2 regions of the Shewanella septentrionalis genome follow, and region 2 is predicted to be linked to the other one. Evidence: riboswitches for the same ligand, from Rfam matches in the RefSeq annotation. Region 2 holds a riboswitch; the other holds the start of a gene.
What was found. Region 2 has a riboswitch for cyclic di-GMP ahead of NE536_RS14925 (glycosyl hydrolase family 18 protein). Riboswitches for the same ligand answer to the same signal wherever they lie in the genome.
Positions count from the first base shown of each region.

Region 1: linked by a shared signal. The riboswitch ahead of gbpA (N-acetylglucosamine-binding protein GbpA) and the one ahead of NE536_RS14925 (glycosyl hydrolase family 18 protein) in region 2 are both predicted to bind cyclic di-GMP.

Region 1 is NZ_JAMTCC010000021.1:46,041-55,060, reverse strand. It holds gene NE536_RS13280 (S46 family peptidase) at 1-712, opposite strand, end outside; gene NE536_RS13275 (aromatic amino acid transport family protein) at 1,008-2,183, opposite strand; gene gbpA (N-acetylglucosamine-binding protein GbpA) at 2,750-4,195, opposite strand; cyclic di-GMP riboswitch class I at 4,318-4,417, opposite strand; gene NE536_RS13265 (TMEM165/GDT1 family protein) at 4,828-5,382, shown strand; gene katB (catalase KatB) at 5,510-6,985, opposite strand; gene NE536_RS13255 (YgjV family protein) at 7,325-7,567, opposite strand; gene NE536_RS13250 (PaaI family thioesterase) at 7,699-8,136, opposite strand; gene NE536_RS13245 (hypothetical protein) at 8,242-8,697, opposite strand; gene exeM (extracellular exonuclease ExeM) at 8,808-9,020, opposite strand, start outside.
Region 2 is NZ_JAMTCC010000025.1:40,457-49,476, reverse strand. It holds gene NE536_RS14935 (aminopeptidase P family protein) at 1-1,037, opposite strand, end outside; gene NE536_RS14930 (ROK family protein) at 1,430-2,215, shown strand; cyclic di-GMP riboswitch class I at 2,527-2,615, shown strand; gene NE536_RS14925 (glycosyl hydrolase family 18 protein) at 2,730-5,336, shown strand; gene bamJ (BamJ family beta-barrel-assembly machinery protein) at 5,442-5,912, opposite strand; gene NE536_RS14915 (short-chain fatty acid transporter) at 6,147-7,496, shown strand; gene NE536_RS14910 (Sbal_3080 family lipoprotein) at 7,571-8,038, opposite strand; gene NE536_RS14905 (DUF1294 domain-containing protein) at 8,121-8,660, opposite strand; gene NE536_RS14900 (DUF418 domain-containing protein) at 8,690-9,020, opposite strand, start outside.

The sequences.
Region 1 (9,020 bases), on a different contig from region 2:
CGTTATCGCTACTGAAATCGGCAGGTTTGCCCGCTTTAGACACATAGGCGCGATAGAAAGAAAAATCCCCTGTGTGACGTGGCCACATCCAGTTATCGACGTCGCCACCGTATTTACCCACGCTCGCGGCTGGGTTATAGACTAAGCGTACATCGCGGATTTCCAGTTGTTTAACCAGATAATATTCAAGACCACCGTGGAAGCTATACACTTGGCAACGGTAGCCGTCTTCTTTTTCGCATTCAGCTACTAAGGCTTTTTCTTGGCTTTCAACGCCTTGATAGAAGGCACTGCCCACTTTGCCTTCAAGCCCGCCTTTTACGCGCTCGGTCACATTGGTCACATCTTCGGTCACGTACACACGTGAACCCGGTGTGGCAGGTAATTCATCGGCGAAGGTCTTAGCTAAAAAACCATCTTGCAGCAGGTTTTTTTCTGGGGTGGAGTTGTATTGAATCGCACCATAGGCACAGTGATGATTAGTGACCACCAAGCCTTTTGGCGATACGAATGACGCGGTACAGCCACCAAGGCTGATCACTGCGTTCATTGGGAATTCGGTGAGTTTTGAAATCGATTTTGCATCAATTTCTAGCCCTTTTGCTTTAAGCTCATCGGCCATAGCGGGCAGCTGATGGGGCTGCCACATACCTTCGTCAGCCTGAGCGCCAAAACTGGCGGCCACGGCAACTGTGAGTAACCATTTTTTCATTGTGTTAAGTCCGTTTTATGTGAATGAAGCCACGCGCAAGCTGGGCCATGTTCTCGTTTTAATCGTGTTGTTTTTATCTTAAGTCACTGTATTAAAACCCAGCATCACTCGCTTTAAAACCTAAAAAGCAAAAAGTCAGGCCGGGGCCTGACTTTATCACATCGGATACACTTTATAACAGACTCAGAAAAATTCGCTTACAAAGCAAATACATTCCATCAGCTACATTCCATCAAAGTTACCCCGCGGTGTTCGCTACAATGCTGACGCTAGCTGCGAGCTAAATACCAAGCCGTTAGATTGCAACAAATAGCTGCGCGCCCACAATCACAGCGCCTAACAAACCTGCCATCACTAAGCCCGCAGAACCACCCGACACTTGATAACCGCCAGGTTGTGTTTGGCGTTGACGCAATGCCATCACGATTGGCAAGAAGATGATCATCACCACCAATGGCACGGCTGCGAATCCCAGTACCGCCACAAAGCCTTCTGGCAGATACAGAGCACATAATACTGGCGGAATAAAGGTTAACAACCAGGTCTGCATACGGCCGGCAAACGTCTCTTTAGCGCGGGTTAATTCGGCGACAAAGTCATACAGGCTTAAGGTCACCCCTAGGAATGAGGTCACTAGGGCTAAATCGGCGAATAACGAAATACATTTGCTGATCCAAGGCGTATGGGCAATATCCTGCAATGCCGTCACCAGTGACGGTAATGAACCTTCAAAACCACTGACTTCATAGCCGCCTACTGTGCCTAAGGTCACCAACAACCAAAGCACATAACAAGCCAGTGGAATCGTCGAACCGATTAACAATACCTTGCGCAGTGAAACTGCATCGCCATCCAGATAACGCACTAAAGTGGCAATACAAACGTGGAAACCAAAAGAAGTAAACACGACGGGAATCGCCGCCATCCAACTGCTGGTCATCGACTCGGCAATCGCGCCCGTTGCCATGCTGGCAATACTGACTTCAGGCAGGAGAAATAACACCACAACCACCAGCAGTAAAATCATTAACGAAAACAGGAAGCGGGACACTTTATCGACCCAAGCCACACCGAGCGCCGCAAATCCGCCGAGCACTAAGGTAAACAACAATACGGCGACTTGATTATCGAGCACGATATCGAACATGTTCTTCGCTTTAAGCACTAATAGCGATGACCCACCGGTGAGATAAGCGGCAGTCAAAGCAAATAATAAACTTAAGAAAGAAGCGCCTTGAATTATTTGACCTTTTTTACCCAGCAATTTACCCGTAATGGCATGCACGTTATCACCTACGCCAGTGCGTAAGTTAATTTCGAGCATCAGTAATGAGGTATAGGCAGATACGCCCCAAATAACGACGAGTAACACTAACGCTGGAATAATACCTAAAGCCGCGGTGGCTAAAGGTAAGGCTAACATACCTGCGCCAATGGCCGTCCCGGCAACGATGGCGATCGAGCCTAACATTTTTGAATTCACACAATAGTCCTGTTCAATGATTAATTATTATTTTATTTGAGTAAGATTTGAACCGATAAAGCCTTGCGTCTTAAATCGAAATAAGCAACACATCACTTAAAGCAGCTTCAAAAAGCATCCAATCGGATCTCATTCCTGCAGATCAATTGGCCCCAATAGCTTTTGAATATTTCAACCCAGTAGCCATTGAGGCTAACTAAATCGGTTGCATAAAAGTGGCATGACTTTCAATTGTGATAATCCTAATAACAACATAGGTAAAATAGATAGTTTGGGACATTAACAGAGCCAAACCCAGTGGGCAAGCCAGTTGTGAACAAAGATAAGTCGCGCACTGTACGGTAACAACTTAATAGCGCTGTGGTAAACGAAAACATACAAGCCAACAAAATCGCTACCTTTGTTGGAAATACGTGGGATGCCGCATTGTGGGTGAATCGAGGTAAAACGTATATTTTGACTGTCGCGAACGCGCTGAATATGGGCTTAAACATATTCGCTGTGTTTAAGCCCAATCACATCATGTTGAGAATCGATTAACTCAAGATGTTAATTTACAGCTCAGTCCACGCCATAGTCCAAGAAGCGCCAACACCTGGCTCAAATCCTGTGGCAGAAGCCGACCACTGCATGCAATAACCGCTATAGGGGAATGGCTTACATTGATACACTTTGCCATTTTTAGGCTGTAACACTGTAGTGCCCGCAACGTAACCTTTGACTCCTTCAGGGAAGACAAAATCCGCTTCTGGCGCTGGTGCTTGATCCTTTAAGAAAAGATCAAAGTTCTGCTGAATAACATCACCTTGTTTAGGCTCAGCTTTAACCTGCAAGTGATAATGCCCTGCTTTAGGCGCAACCACGTCTAACACTAAGCTTGCACTGGTATTATTAACGGTTTGACTCACAAAACCCGCAGCCGTGCCATCGTGGCTAAACAAATACGCAGACACTAACATTTCAGCATTGCTGGTGACGTCAAAACTAACCTGCGCCGCGCCGTCGATAATTTGATAATCGTCGGCAAGTGAAGTGACTTCTAAGCTGTTGCCCGGAGCGGGTGCCAGATCAAATCCCACTTCAACACGCTCAATACCTGAAGTCGTCGCAGTAAAAATGTCGTTTTTGCCATACACAGGCTCAATCACACCTGATGCATTTTTTTGTCCCGCTTTTAACTGAGACTGCTGGGCATTAATCGCGCTCGCTAATAGGAAAGGCCAATTTTGTTTATCACCTTGAGTCGCATCGCTAATGGTAATGACTGTTTGTTTAGCCGGTTGCTCACCATTGGCATCGAACACTCGGGTCATCACTTTATCGCCCGCCTTGAGATCGAGTGACGGATTGATGTCGCCCACATCGAGCCATTCACCCGGTACGACGGGACCCGAATCTAAGTTCACATCGATAGCATTGTAGAAACTGTTGGTGGTATCACCCACTTCCCACACGGCTAGAATCACTTGATAACCGCTGCGACCTTCTGGCACATAACAGTCATGGGTCACTAACTTAGGCGGCTGCACCATGCCACCATCGACTACGCAGAATGGCGCTAAGTCAAAGCTCGCACGGCTTAAAGCTTGGTTTTGATTCCAATCTTGGCGGGTTAAATAATAACGCCAATTACGGGTGACATGATTGGCAGTAAACTGCCAACTGAACTTATTCCAGCCCGCTTTGATATCCGTCTTGGACCAACGACTGGAACTCTGTTCATCTAAAGGCGAGAAAGCACCATTACCCGCACTCGCCAGTTTGCCATCAGCAGGACCTGACTCAGGAAAACCCGATGGTCCTTCAACGCTTTGCGGTTCCCATTGCACCGCGCCACAGTTGGCATTGTTGCCGGTTTTACAGGCATAGGAACGTGACTCTGGCGCCACAACATAACCGTGTGCCTGTGCAGAAATACTCACAAATGTATTTGCCGCCATCACTGCGACGGCCAATAAACTCAATTTAGAAACAGGGGAAAAAACAGTAGGATTTGCCACTTTAATGCACTCCATTTGCACCCATCTTTGCCAGTATTGGCTTGGGCTTAGATATAAAAGTGGTATTTGGGCAAACAACAGCATTAAACAGCAGTCGTTTATCTTTCACAGAAATCGAATTCTGCGGCAACTCCGCTATCTTAGTTCACTAAAAAATCCATTTACAACCTTAGACCGGAAGCTTTGCGTCCTAACTTTTCAATTAGTTTGCCAAATACGGTAGGTGTCATCGAATCACTACGAGTTAATAGTATGTAATCAAGTAGAAATGACTTGGCTAAATTAGCAACAAAAGACAACGCTGTCAAAAAATAATCCATTTATATTCATATAATTACAGAATGTCGCGCGGTATTATTCTGACACCCGTCAAACATTCATTCATGCCTACTGTAATAAACTCGTGCTTGAAACCGAAATTCACTTAGGTATAATGCCCACCTCGCTTCGGGGGAGTAGCTAACGGGATGTCGAACCATCGTCATCTAGGGTGAACATCAACATACTTGGCCACACGCCATGGTGTTCACAGCAAATCATCGATTTGCCCAGCAAGACCTGAGCACAATGACTGCACCTAGGGGTGGACGGTTTATTGTGCTTATGTCTTAACCACCCCTAAAGGATCACACTTGGAAGCCCTACTTGCCTCAACCTTTACGGTTGCCATTGCCGAAATTGGTGATAAAACTCAATTACTTGCACTAATTCTTGCCGCAAGATTTAAAAATAAAACCGCCATTATTTTAGGCATTTTGCTGTCGACCTTATTCAACCATTTTGCCGCCGCTTGGATTGGCCAATGGGCGATTAACTGGGTCAGCCCAGATCTTGCCCGCTATTTAGTTGCCGCATCCTTCTTCGCGATTGCTCTTTGGGTGTTAATCCCAGATAAAGTCGATGCTGAAGAGAGCCGTTTCTATAAAATGGGCCCCTTCCTCGCCACCTTTATCCTGTTTTTCATCGCCGAGATGGGGGATAAAACGCAAATCGCAACGGTAGTGTTAGCCGCAAAATACGATTCATTAACTATGGTGGTTGCAGGCACAACCTTAGGCATGCTGGTTGCCAACGTACCTGTGGTGATCGCAGGCCATTTCAGCGCCGAAAAATTACCTATGTTGTGGATACACCGCGGCTGCGCCGTATTGTTCGCACTGTTAGGCGTAGCAACACTACTGTTCTAGATCATTGATCATATTGAATTAAGGCAACAAAAAGGCCAGTGATAAACATCACTGGCCTTTCTACTTACGACGGTTTTATTGAGATAAACAGTGTCGACTTAGAAGCTTAACTTCTTAGAAACGCAGCTTATAGCCCTAATGCCGTTCTAATACGTTGACCGTAATCCGCATCGGCTTGTTCGAAATGTGCCAGCATGCGTTGCTGCACATCTAAACTCGCTTGACTTAATGAACCCGAAATTGTTGCCACTAAGCGCGCTTTCTCGGCTTCAGAGAAGATGCGATACAGATTACCCGCTTGGGTATAATCGTCTTGGTTATAACGACTGTAACGTGCCGCTTCACCTTCTAAACGCAATGGTGGTTCGCTAAAGTTTACTGGCTCAACCAAGGCATCTGCAGTGCTGTTCGGGCCATAGTTTGCCGTGGCATCGGCCCCCGTTTGGCTGCCATGGTAAGGACATTGTGTGCCCGCCATAGCGCCCGCACGTTGATGATGATTTGCCTTAGCCGCATGTGGGCAGTTCACCGGTAACTGGTTGTAGTTGGCACCAATGCGGTAACGCTGGGCATCGGCATAGGCAAATAAACGCGCTTGCAACATCTTGTCGGGCGAAGCTCCAACACCGGGAACCAAATTGCTGGGCGCCAATGCCACTTGCTCAACTTCGGCAAAGTAGTTTTGTGGCAGGCGATTCAGCTCTAACACCCCAATCTCAAGCAATGGATAGTCGCTATGTGGCCAAACCTTAGTTAAATCAAATGGATTGATATGATAAATATTGGCATCTGCCTCAGGCATGATCTGCACGTTAACAGTCCAACGCGGGAAATTGCCATCGGTAATCGCCACCACCATATCGCGCTGTGATGAATCGGGATCTATCCCCTTTAATTTATCAGCCTGTTCGTTGGTTAAGTTGACCACGCCTTGCTGGGATTTAAAGTGGAACTTCACCCAGAAACGCTCGCCCTTGGCATTCCACAACGAGAAAGTGTGTGAACCATAACCGTGCATTTGACGGTAGTTGGCAGGAATACCGCGATCCGACATCAAAATGGTCACTTGATGCATGGCTTCAGGGTTCAATGACCAAAAGTCCCACATAGCCTGCGGATCTTTTAAGTTTGTCTTAGGATTACGCTTTTGCGTATGGATAAAGTCTGGAAACTTAATCCCATCTCGTAAGAAAAAGGTCGGCGTGTTGTTACCCACGATATCGTGATTACCACGGGCAGTATAAAAACGTAAACCAAAGCCACGTGGATCGCGCTCTGCGTCGGCAGAACCCATTTCGCCACCGACGGTTGAGAAACGAATAAAGGTTTCGGTTTGCTTACCAACGCCATTGAAATGGTCGGCAATGGTGTAATCGCTTAAATCTTTAGTCAGGGTAAATGTGCCGTAAACGCCAGTACCTTTGGCATGCACGATACGCTCAGGGATACGCTCACGGTTGAAATGGGCTAACTTTTCAATTAAATGCCAATCCTGTAATAGCAAAGGACCACGTTCACCCGCCGACAGTGAGTTTTGATCGTCGGCCACTGGGGCGCCGTTTTGGCTCGTTAAGTACTGACTTGTTTGATGTTGTTGACTCATGCCCTGCTCCTTAGTCTTGATTGCTGGTTAACCAGGTTTCAATTAAATCGTAAATGGTGGCCATGGTTTATCTCCTTGGCTGGCGACGTGTTGTCGATGGAGCAAGAATAGAGAATCGCCAGCAAAGAATAAAACGATTAAACTAGATTCATGCAATCTATAAAAAAGATTAAAAGAAAAATAGCAAAGTCGATAAACGATTGCGCGGACTCACAGCCAATGGTCCGCTCACATCACTAAGGTGCGGCTGAAAAACCAAATGGCTGCTCGCAGGGATGAAGCAGATTACTGTAAAGCTGAGTGCGGTACAAAAAAGCAGAGAAAGATAATGCGCTGCCATTAACTGGCGGGTGAGTCGGCTTCGCGGTAAAGCTTAACCAGATAATAAGTGTCTATCAGTACGATAAAAAAGTTAACTAAGGCAACAGGATAAGCCCCAATTGCCACGCCGTAGGCCACAAATAATGCCGCACCGATAAGATTCCACCAGCGCAGTTTTTTGATGTTTGACATCATCAGTGATATTGCAACGACCACAGACGCTAAATAACCAACCCATTCCCAAATTGTCGCGTTATCCATATCCAATCCTTATTCATATATTATTTAAATCAAACGATTGATACGCCATTCACACCACAGGAAATAGGCTGGGCTATTGCACTTAGCACTTAGCACTTAGCACTTAGCACTTAGCACTTAGCACTTAGCACTTAGCGTTTAACGACAGCCGCCGTCATCCGTGAAATACAAGTCAGTTCACCGGCGCTGTTATGGATTAACACTTCCCATACAGAGCCGCGTTTTCCTAAATGAATAGGCTTAGCCGTGGCGGTTAATAGCCCATTACGGGAAGCCCGTAAGTGGTTAGCGTTAATTTCTTGGCCGACACAATAGTACTGCTCAAAATCCACCGCAAAATTTGCCGCATAACTGGCAACGGTTTCAGCAAGCGCAACATTCGCGCCGCCATGGACTATCCCCAAAGGGTTATGCACCGCAGGGCTCGCTGGCATAGTGGCCTTCATGTAATCGTCGCCAATTTCACTGATCTCAATCCCTAAGGTCTGCATCAAGGTGCCTTTACCGCCCATACCGGCATCTAAACGCGCGCAATCCTCTAACGTGACAGCTCTAAACCAAATACTCATTGCAACTTCCTAGTCAATAAAACCAATCAGCAGTTTACTGCGAAGTGGATGAAGTTCAACTAGTTTGCGCTAAGCCAGTCCCGTCAATCTCGGCAAAAATAAGACTCAAACTAACCATTGTTTAGTAACACTCAGCCGACTAAACCAGACGAGAAACAATCCCCAGAACACCACCACACTCGGCATGATTAATGCGTCAGCTCCTAGCACCACAGCCGCTTGTTGAATGCAAAACACATAGCTCATTTGCAACAAAACCGCGATAAGTGAGGCAACCAGCACTTTATAGGCAAGGGATTTTCGCAATAACAACAATAGGCAGCCCAGAACGCCAGACACCACAGCAAAGCCAAATACCGCATCAACTAAAGCCGGCGTGGTCTCATAGAGTTTGATTTGATCTGGACTCATTTGCGCCAAGGCATCCGGCGTCATGGTCATTTGGATCACAAAGGCCATCAGCCCCATGATATTCCACAATAAACTGAGCGTTGCGACAAAGTAAAACCACAGTGGCGCCTTCGCTTTAATGGTTTTCAGCGGATTTGAGACTGTATCCATACTCACTCCTAATAAAAACTGAAAAAAACAGCTAAAAAAGGGATGGCGAACCATCCCTTCATTTCAGTCTAGCTCACAAATAACACTTGTGAGCGCACCCGTTACACAGGTTAACGGCGACGACGTTGTAAACCAAACAAAGACATCAGTGCTAAACCTAAATAACCCAAAGCACCGCCATCATCTTTAGGCGTTGGCTCAGGTTTTGGTGGCACAACCGGCGCTGGGTAGCTTAAGGCAACGATCACAGGATCGTGGTCCGATGCAGAGAACGCATTTTCAGATTTAGCCAGATCACCAGAGAATTTCTTACCGTATTCAAA
Region 2 (9,020 bases):
TCGGCAAGTGTGGCTTCATCGTGCATACGCTTGGCGGCAACTTCGGCATCTAACCATGCAAGGAAGCGACTTACAGCAACGCCATCACGAATGTGACAAGCGCGCATTCCGGCAAGTTCTGAGGGATTTTTCTGCGCTTTAGGCAAAGAAACCGGATCAATGCCAGCAATCAATTTAGCCCCCGCTTCACGGGCGAGGTTTTGTGCCCAAGCGTTAGCTGAGTTTGGATCGGCAAGCAGTTTAACGCCTGATAAACTCGCCAGCGTATCGGCGAGGGACGCTTCACTTTTAAAGCTAATGCCTGCACCGACATGCTCCTCAATGCCCTCTGGAAGTTTGCTTAAATCGGTAAACAGCTGCATATCGCCATTAGCGTGGAGTAGGGCACTGCCAAGCACAACGGGCAGACGCGGCACATCGTTACCGCGAATATTTAACAACCAGCAGAAAGAATCTAAGGCGGCGATCAACGCGACATCAGCACTGGCTTTTTTCACTAAGGCGCCAATTTCAATGCGTTTTTGCAGACTGGTTTTACCGGCACTCTCGTTACTGAATAACGTGATTGGCGCACTCGATGGTGCGGGGCGATCCTGCCAATGTAAATCGATAGGGTTTTGCTCAACCGCCACTAATTCGATTTGGGCTTTGTTTAAGGTCGCTTTGGCATTTTCAAACCAAGCTAAAGTATGTAAGCGTGCATCGAAGCCAACGCGTGACCCCGCTGGTAGCGTGTCACATAACCATTCAATTTGTGGCGTGTCGGTCAGGCTTTCGTAGCTGAAAAGTGCAGCATCCACTTGCAGACGAACTTGCACCGTATAACGGCCGTCGGTAAATATTGCGGCTTTATCTTTCAATACGATAGCCATGCCTGCCGAACCGGTAAAGTGGGTTGCCCAGTACAAACGTTCGTTGTGTTCTGGCACATATTCGCCCAGATACTCGTCGGCGCGGGGAATGATAAAAGCATCGAGATTGGCAGAAGATAATTCGCTGCGAATAGCGTCGAGGCGGCTGGCGATAGAATGTGACATATGGGCTCCAAGTGAGACTGGCACGCTGTGCGAGTCGGTAGGCAAAGCTTGCCTAAGGATAAGTAGGTCTATGTTGATTTGAGTTCTAACCAGCTCGGATTATCGCAAGCCTAACGCGCGAGATGCAAGGGGAGCGAATAAAGGATTTTGTATACAATCGTGAATTTGTGCTGACTGCGATGAGCAAGCTAAGTGTTTTACCCTTAATTTATTTGTGTGATTCTTAGCATAAAACCTGAGTAAAACAAAATGTCAGTCATATTTTTTGTAGACTTGTTCCTTACAAATTAGCTACTTAAGTTTTATTCAATCGCTAACATTTGGACCCTATGCTAACATTCTCCATCTCCGCTCGGGGTCAGAGTGGGGCGCATGTATCAGTGGAGTAAGCGATGCAAATACTAACAATAGATGTGGGCGGTACGACAGCCCTGTTCGAACTTCAGCTCGCGGGACATACAGAACAATATAAAATTCCCACAGGCGAAGGTTTTAAAATTGAAGAGTTAAATAATCAAATCGCTGCGCTCGAACGCGATTACGATTTACAAGATTATCAATTAGCGATTGGCGTACCTGGACTGGTACAAAATAATCGTTTGGTTGCTTGTAAATCGTTACCCGGACTCAATGGTTTGAGTTTTGACACAGTGAAAACTCAAGGCGAGCTTAAGTTTATTTGCAACGATATGGATGCGGGTATGCAAGCCACGTGCGATGCCAAATATGCCTGTGAGTTGTTGGTCATGTGCGGCACTGGGATAGGGATGTCGATTGCGTTTAATGGGCAAGCCTTTACCGGTGCGACGGGGGTTGCAGGGGAGTTGGGGCATTGCCGCGTGATGACAGAATCAGGCGAATTTAGTTTAGAACAACTCGCCAGTGGCGATTCTGTGCGTAGCCGTAACATCACTACTCAGGATGATTTATACCGTGCGGGCAGTTACCTTGGTATGGGGCTGGCGTGGACCGTTAATTTATTTAATCCCAATCGGATTTGGCTCGCGGGTAACATGATGAACAGTGCTCCTTACTACAAAGGCTGCCTCGAAAGCTTAAAGCAAATGGCATTGAGCGCGCCCTTAGCTGAGATGAAAATCAACCGCGTCGATGATATGGAAACCTTAGTGTGCCGAGGTTTATCTGCGATGCTCGCAAGGGATTATCCACGCGCATAAGGATCATAGATGCTGTTAGCTAATGGTTTTGAATTATTAGATTACAGCGGCTCAGTGCTAGTGGTTTAAGCAGTATTAGCAGCATAAATAGTGAAATTGATAACAGGACAGGTGATGCCTTTGGCTTATCGTGTCCTGTTTTTTTATGGCTAAAATAGTCAGCAAAGCCTTAATTATCTAAGTAAATATTATAAATTTCTGAACTGTATTTAATTGCTTTCTTATCAGACCACTACCTTAGTTGATAATATTTTGTTGCATTTTTATTGCGCTTACGTCTATGCTGATTATCGCAATGACAACGTTGTCATTGCGTGAAAAGGCAAACCAGTTGAAAAACTGGGACGCAAAGCCTCCGGTCTAAGGGTTCGTCTGTACCTATGATAGCGGGGATACCACAGGTTTTTCTTCGTGCAATTGTCTGTCGTTTTGCATGGTCTTAAGAGAGTGTTGTTTCCTGTCTACGCTTTGTTTGCCTTATTGATTCATATAAAAAATTCAATAGGGATATCTCATGTTCAAGACTCAAATTTCAACATCAGCCTTGCTGGTGGCATCGGCGCTGGCATCTACCGTGAGTGCCAGTGCATTTGCCGCAGCGCCCGGCAAACCGACTATAGGTTGGGGTGAAACCAAGTTCGCTATTATCGAAGTTAATCAAGCTGCTACGGCTTACAATCAGTTGGTGACCATTAAAGATGCCGCCGACGTGTCCGTCAGCTGGAACCTTTGGAGTGGCGATGTGGGCAATAAAGCCCAAGTGCTGCTCAACGGTAATGTCGCTTGGGAAGGCCCCTCAGGCGCTTCGGGCACCGCTAACTTTAAGGTGAACAAAGGCGGCCGTTATCAGATGCAAGTGCAACTGTGTAACAGCGATGGTTGTACGGCGAGCGATGCCAAAGAAATCCTCGTGGCCGATACCGATGGCAGCCATTTAGTGCCACTCAATGCTCCGCTTAAAGAAAACAATCGTCCATACGTTAACAAGTCGGGCAAAGTGGTCGGCAGTTACTTTGTAGAATGGGGTGTGTACGGCCGTAAGTTCCCAGTCGATAAGATCCCAGCACAGAACTTAACTCATATTTTATATGGCTTTACCCCTATTTGTGGTGGTGATGGCATTAACGATAGTTTGAAAGAAATCGACGGCAGTTTCCAAGCGCTGCAACGTGCCTGTAGTGGCCGTGAAGATTTTAAAGTCGCTATCCACGATCCTTGGGCGGCAATTCAAATGCCACAGGCGGGCGTGAGTGACTACTCTGATCCCTACAAAGGCAACTTCGGTCAATTGATGGCGCTGAAGCAAGCCCACCCCGATCTAAAGATTTTGCCTTCGGTTGGTGGCTGGACGCTATCTGATCCCTTCTTCTTTTTTGGCGATAAAACTAAGCGCGATACTTTTGTCGCATCGGTGAAGGAATTCCTACAAACGTGGAAGTTCTTTGACGGTGTCGACATTGATTGGGAATTCCCCGGTGGCAGTGGTGCAAATCCAAACTTAGGCAATGCCAACGACGGTGAAACCTATGTGACCTTGATGCGTGAATTGCGCGCCATGCTCGACGAGTTAAGTGCTGAGACGGGTCGTACCTATGAGCTGACTTCAGCCATTAGCGCCGGTGATGATAAAATTCAGAAAGTCGATTATCAGGCCGCTCAGCAGTACATGGATTACATCTTCTTGATGAGTTACGACTTCAATGGCGGTTGGACGAACACTGAACTCGGTCATCAAACCAATCTTTATGAGGCGAGTTGGGATCCTGATACCCGCTACACCACAGACAAGGGCGTAAAGGCCCTGTTAACTCAAGGTGTAACCCCAGGGAAAATTGTGGTTGGTGCTGCTATGTACGGCCGCGGCTGGACAGGCGTGAATGGCTACACGGGCAATAACCCATTCACGGGGACAGCGACGGGCAAAGTGAAAGGCACATGGGAAGATGGCGTGGTGGATTATCGCCAGATAGTGAACGAGTACATGGGGAGCGGTTGGACTTACAGCTATGATGAAACGGCCGAGGCGCCATCACTGTTCAAGGCATCTACGGGGGATTTAATCACTTTCGATGATGCTCGTTCCGTTAAAGCCAAGGGCCAATATGTGCTTGCCAATCAGCTAGGTGGTTTATTTGCATGGGAAATTGATGCCGATAACGGCGATATTCTAAATGCGATGCACGAAGGTTTAGGCCATGGCGAAGGAACTACACCACCGGTGAATAAAGCGCCAATTTCCAATGCGGGCGCGGATGTGAATGTCACAGGTCCCGCCGATGTGGTGCTCAATGGTAGCGGTTCGCGTGATCCTGAAAATGAGGCGCTAACGTATCTTTGGACTCAAGTGTCTGGCCCAACGATTGCCATCACAAACGCCGATATGGCGAATGCGGCAATTCAATTGGCTGCAACGCAAACTGATGTTGCCTATAGTTTTAGTCTTAAAGTCACTGATCCAGAAGGGTTATCTGCCATAGATTCAGTGACAGTGACCAATAAGGCGGATACTCCGAACCAAGCTCCCGTGGTGAGTGTAGCTGCCACTGCAACAGTGGAAGCGGGTAAAACTGTTAGCATAGTGGCGAGTGCCTCTGATGCCGACGGTGATGCCTTAACTTACGCTTGGACTGTGCCCGCTGGCGTGTCGGCAACCGGACAAAATAGTGCCACCTTAGTGGTCACTGGGCCTAATGTCACCGAAGCGACCAGCTATGGTTTGAGCGTGCTGGTTTCTGATGGTGCCTTAGATGCGAGCGCATCGACGAATCTCACCGTGACGCCAAAAGTGATCGGTGGTGGTTGTGATGCAACCGATCCTAATGCCGGTAACTATCCTGCTTGGCAAACCAGTGTGGTGTACAACACGGGCGATACTGTGAGCCACAGTCAGTTGGTATGGAAAGCCAAGTACTGGACGCAGGGCAATACGCCATCTCGCACCGCTGATCAATGGCAGCTACTCAGCCAAGTTGCTCTCGGTTGGGATGCGGGTGTCGCCTATACTGGCGGGCAAACCACCAGCTATAACGGCCGTCAATGGAAGGCGAGTTACTGGACTAAAGGGGATGTACCGGGCGTTGCGGCGGTATGGGTTGATATTGGTGCTGCAAGCTGTCCTTAATCATCTAACATACTAATATTATTTGAGTTATAGAGATAAAAAGCCCTGCGATAACGCAGGGCTTTTTATTCAGCAATTGATCTTACTGGCTAATTGAAGACTGATTTAATCAATCTTAAGCAGTTCCACATCAAAAATCAGCACTGATCCACCGCCAATTTTGCCCGTGCTGCGATTGCCGTAGGCGAGTTCACTTGGGATAAAGAAACGCACTTTATCGCCAACGACCATAAGTTGTACGCCCTCGGTCCAACCTTTAATCACCCGATTAAGCGGAAATGCGATAGGCTCGCCGCGATCAACCGAACTATCAAACACAGTACCGTCGATCAAAGTGCCATGGTAATGCACTGTTACCGTATCGCTGGCTTTAGGGTGAACAGTGCCATCGCCTTGAGTTAACACTTGATATTGCAAACCCGAAGCCGTGGTGATAACACCTTCTTTGGTTTTGTTTTGCGCTAAAAATTCATTGCCTAAACGGATATTCTCTTGGGCGGCTTTTTGGCCGTTCATTGAGGTAAAGAAGTAAAAAATCACCCCAGCAATCACAGCAACGGCAAGTAACATTTTCATATAAAGAGCACCTTAGTTAATTTTGGCCATATTATCAGTTTTTTAGCTTGAGATGCTATCGGCACTCGCGTGTGCGTAGGGCTGGCTATCTGGTGCTACCAGTTCAACGCTTTAAAAACCCCCTCAAGACTTTATCCCGCTTTAGAGATCGCTTAACCTGTGGGCTTAAGACTCAATAAAAATTCAATAAAAACATATAAAAACTAGAATTTAGATAATAAACAAGGAAAGTCTATGTTAAACAAAGCGGCAAAACCTCTGGTCAAACTCGTCGACCGATTCCTACCCGATCCCTATATATTCGTGCTTTTACTCACCTTAGTGGTGTTAATTGCTGCCGTGGTCGCAGAACACAAAACGCCACTGGAAGTCATTAATTATTGGGGCGATGGCTTTTGGACCCTGCTGAGTTTTTCGATGCAGATGTTGTTAGTGCTGGTGGCGGGATTCATGCTGGCAAGTTCACCGCCAATTAAAAAGCTGCTCGATGCGATTGCGGGTTTAGCTAAGTCGGCACCGCAAGCCATTATGTTAGTGACCTTAGTCTCACTGGGCGCCAGTTGGATTAACTGGGGTTTTGGGCTAGTGGTGGGGGCGTTATTTGCCAAAGCTTTAGCGCGTAAAGTAAAAGTGGATTATCGGCTGCTGGTCGCCAGCGCCTATTCTGGCTTTGTGGTTTGGCATGGTGGACTCGCGGGTTCTATCCCGTTAACCATAGCAACTGCGGGGCATTTCTCCGAAGCACAAATTGGCATTATCCCCACTAGCGACACCATTTTCGCGAGCTTTAACTTACTGTTAGTGGCGATTTTGTTTGTGGTCATGCCATTAGTGAATCGTTTCATGTTGCCTGAAGACAAGGACAGTATTTATGTCGACCCAAGCGCTCTGGACGATAAAGTAAGCGAACCCGCAGTTTCGGCGCTTAACCCTGAAAATGTGAGCGAGCGTCAGCCTGAAAGCCGTCCTGCGGATAAGTTAGAAAATAGCCGCTTACTCGGCTGGAGTGTCGGTGGCGCTGGGCTGGTATATTTAGGCTATTACTTTTGGGTACAGGGCGGCAGCTTAAACCTTAACTTAGTGAACTTCTTATTCCTTTTTCTCGCTATCCTCTTACATCAAACGCCACGCAGTTTATTAACCAGCTTGAATGAGGCCATTAAGGGCGGCGCAGGGATTGTGATCCAATTCCCTTTCTATGCGGGCATTATGGCTGTGATGGTGCAATCGGGTTTAGCCCAAAGTATTTCGGAAGGTTTTGTGGCCATCGCCAGCGCCGAGAGCCTGCCATTTTGGAGCTTTATCAGCGCGGGAATTGTAAATATTTTTGTGCCATCGGGAGGCGGTCAATGGGCCGTGCAGGCACCCATTATGTTACCTGCTGCGCAGGCCTTGGGCGCCGATGTTGCTCGGGTAGCTATGGCCGTAGCTTGGGGTGATGCCTGGACTAACCTTATTCAACCTTTCTGGGCACTGCCCGTGCTGGCAATTGCGGGCTTAAAAGCGCGGGATATTATGGGATTTTGTTTAATGCAGTTGATGATCACAGGCGTGATTATCAGTATCGCGTTGAGCTGGTTTTAAAGATAATAAACAGTGCAAAACTAAACAGGGTAATTCTATGATTACCCTGTTTTTTAGTTAAGGTTTCAATGATATTAATCGCTTGAACCATTTACTTTTTTTGTTGCTTCATCAGCAGTGATTTGACCAAATAGAGCTGACATCATATAGCTAATACGATTCGCAGCATTACCAAACTTACTCGGGTTCGCAGTATAGGGTACTTGAAACTTAACACTGCCAACTCTTTGGCCATTCTGAAATGCGTTAATTTCAGCGCTTTTTAAATATAATGCCAAGTCCCAAGTCCAATTACCTTCATATTCTAATGTGAGTTTATTTAAATCATGTTTAGAATCATCAGGCTGCACTGTGTAGGTGTAATTATTTGCTTTTAGCCATGTCTCCATTGTTTCTTGGAAGCCGTCACGTGTTTCTTTATCCTTAATAATGACTATTTCTACATTGTTAGTATTTGTTTCTATTGGTTTTGCTGTATAGCGAGGTGCGGCACAACCCGATAGTATTGCAACACCCAAAACTGCAACTAAAAATTTTTTCATAATTTAACCTTTTGTTTTTATATTAAAATAAGTTAAAGCGTTTTAGTGACAAACTTTAGATTTTCATAGAATCCATAGCTTGCTAGATAAACATATCTATGGCGCCGGTTTTTATGCCATAACCCAGCACGGCTAAGTTAGCGACAACGGTGAGCCAGAAGACGTTTCTAAATGAGGCTTTAACTGACTTGTGCCTTAACACGTTTTGGGCAAACAGGGCGCCGGGCCAACCGCCCATGAGCGCCAGCAGATGCAAAGTGCTTTCTTTAGTGCGCCATTTACCGCGTTTTGCGGCTGATTTATCGATGGCATAGGCGATAAAGGTCAGCAGGCTCAGTGTGAGGTACATGCCCGCAATGCCGTAGGGCAGCATATGTTGCTGGACCGCGCCGATTAAGCCAGCAAGAAAAATCAGCACTAATAACAGCGGCATAAGGCTTGAACCTGATGCGGCTGTATTGGACTTTTGAGTGCGGCTGTTTTGGGCACGATTGTTTGTTTGGGCACGATTGTTTGAAGTGCGATTGTTCTGAGCACGACTGCTTTGTGGTCGATTCTTTTGAGCACGATTAGTTTGAGGTGAAGCGCTGTTGCCCGTTTTGGCTGGTTTTGAATTCGTCATTATCTAGTATCAATCTCGTGTCAGTGTTTTTAAGCTTGCTGGCGTTCTTGTGATGCAGCGTATTTTTTAAACGCGAGGTGGCGCCAAAGTTTCTCCAGCGGCCCTTGCTTGAAATAGCGTAAGTACAGGCTGGCTAACAGTAATTGCACTACTGAATAAACCAGTGCCATGGCCATGTATCCCCATCTGTCTAGACTCAATAGCAATTCTGGATCTAAGTGTCTAAACACTAACACGCCAACGATGGATTGCAGAATATAGAGACTAAAAGCAAGCTTGCCAACATTTTGCAATGGAGTCAGTCTATTAGGATTGTTCTGGCAAATTTTAACCATAATATGAATGTAAATCAGCGCCATT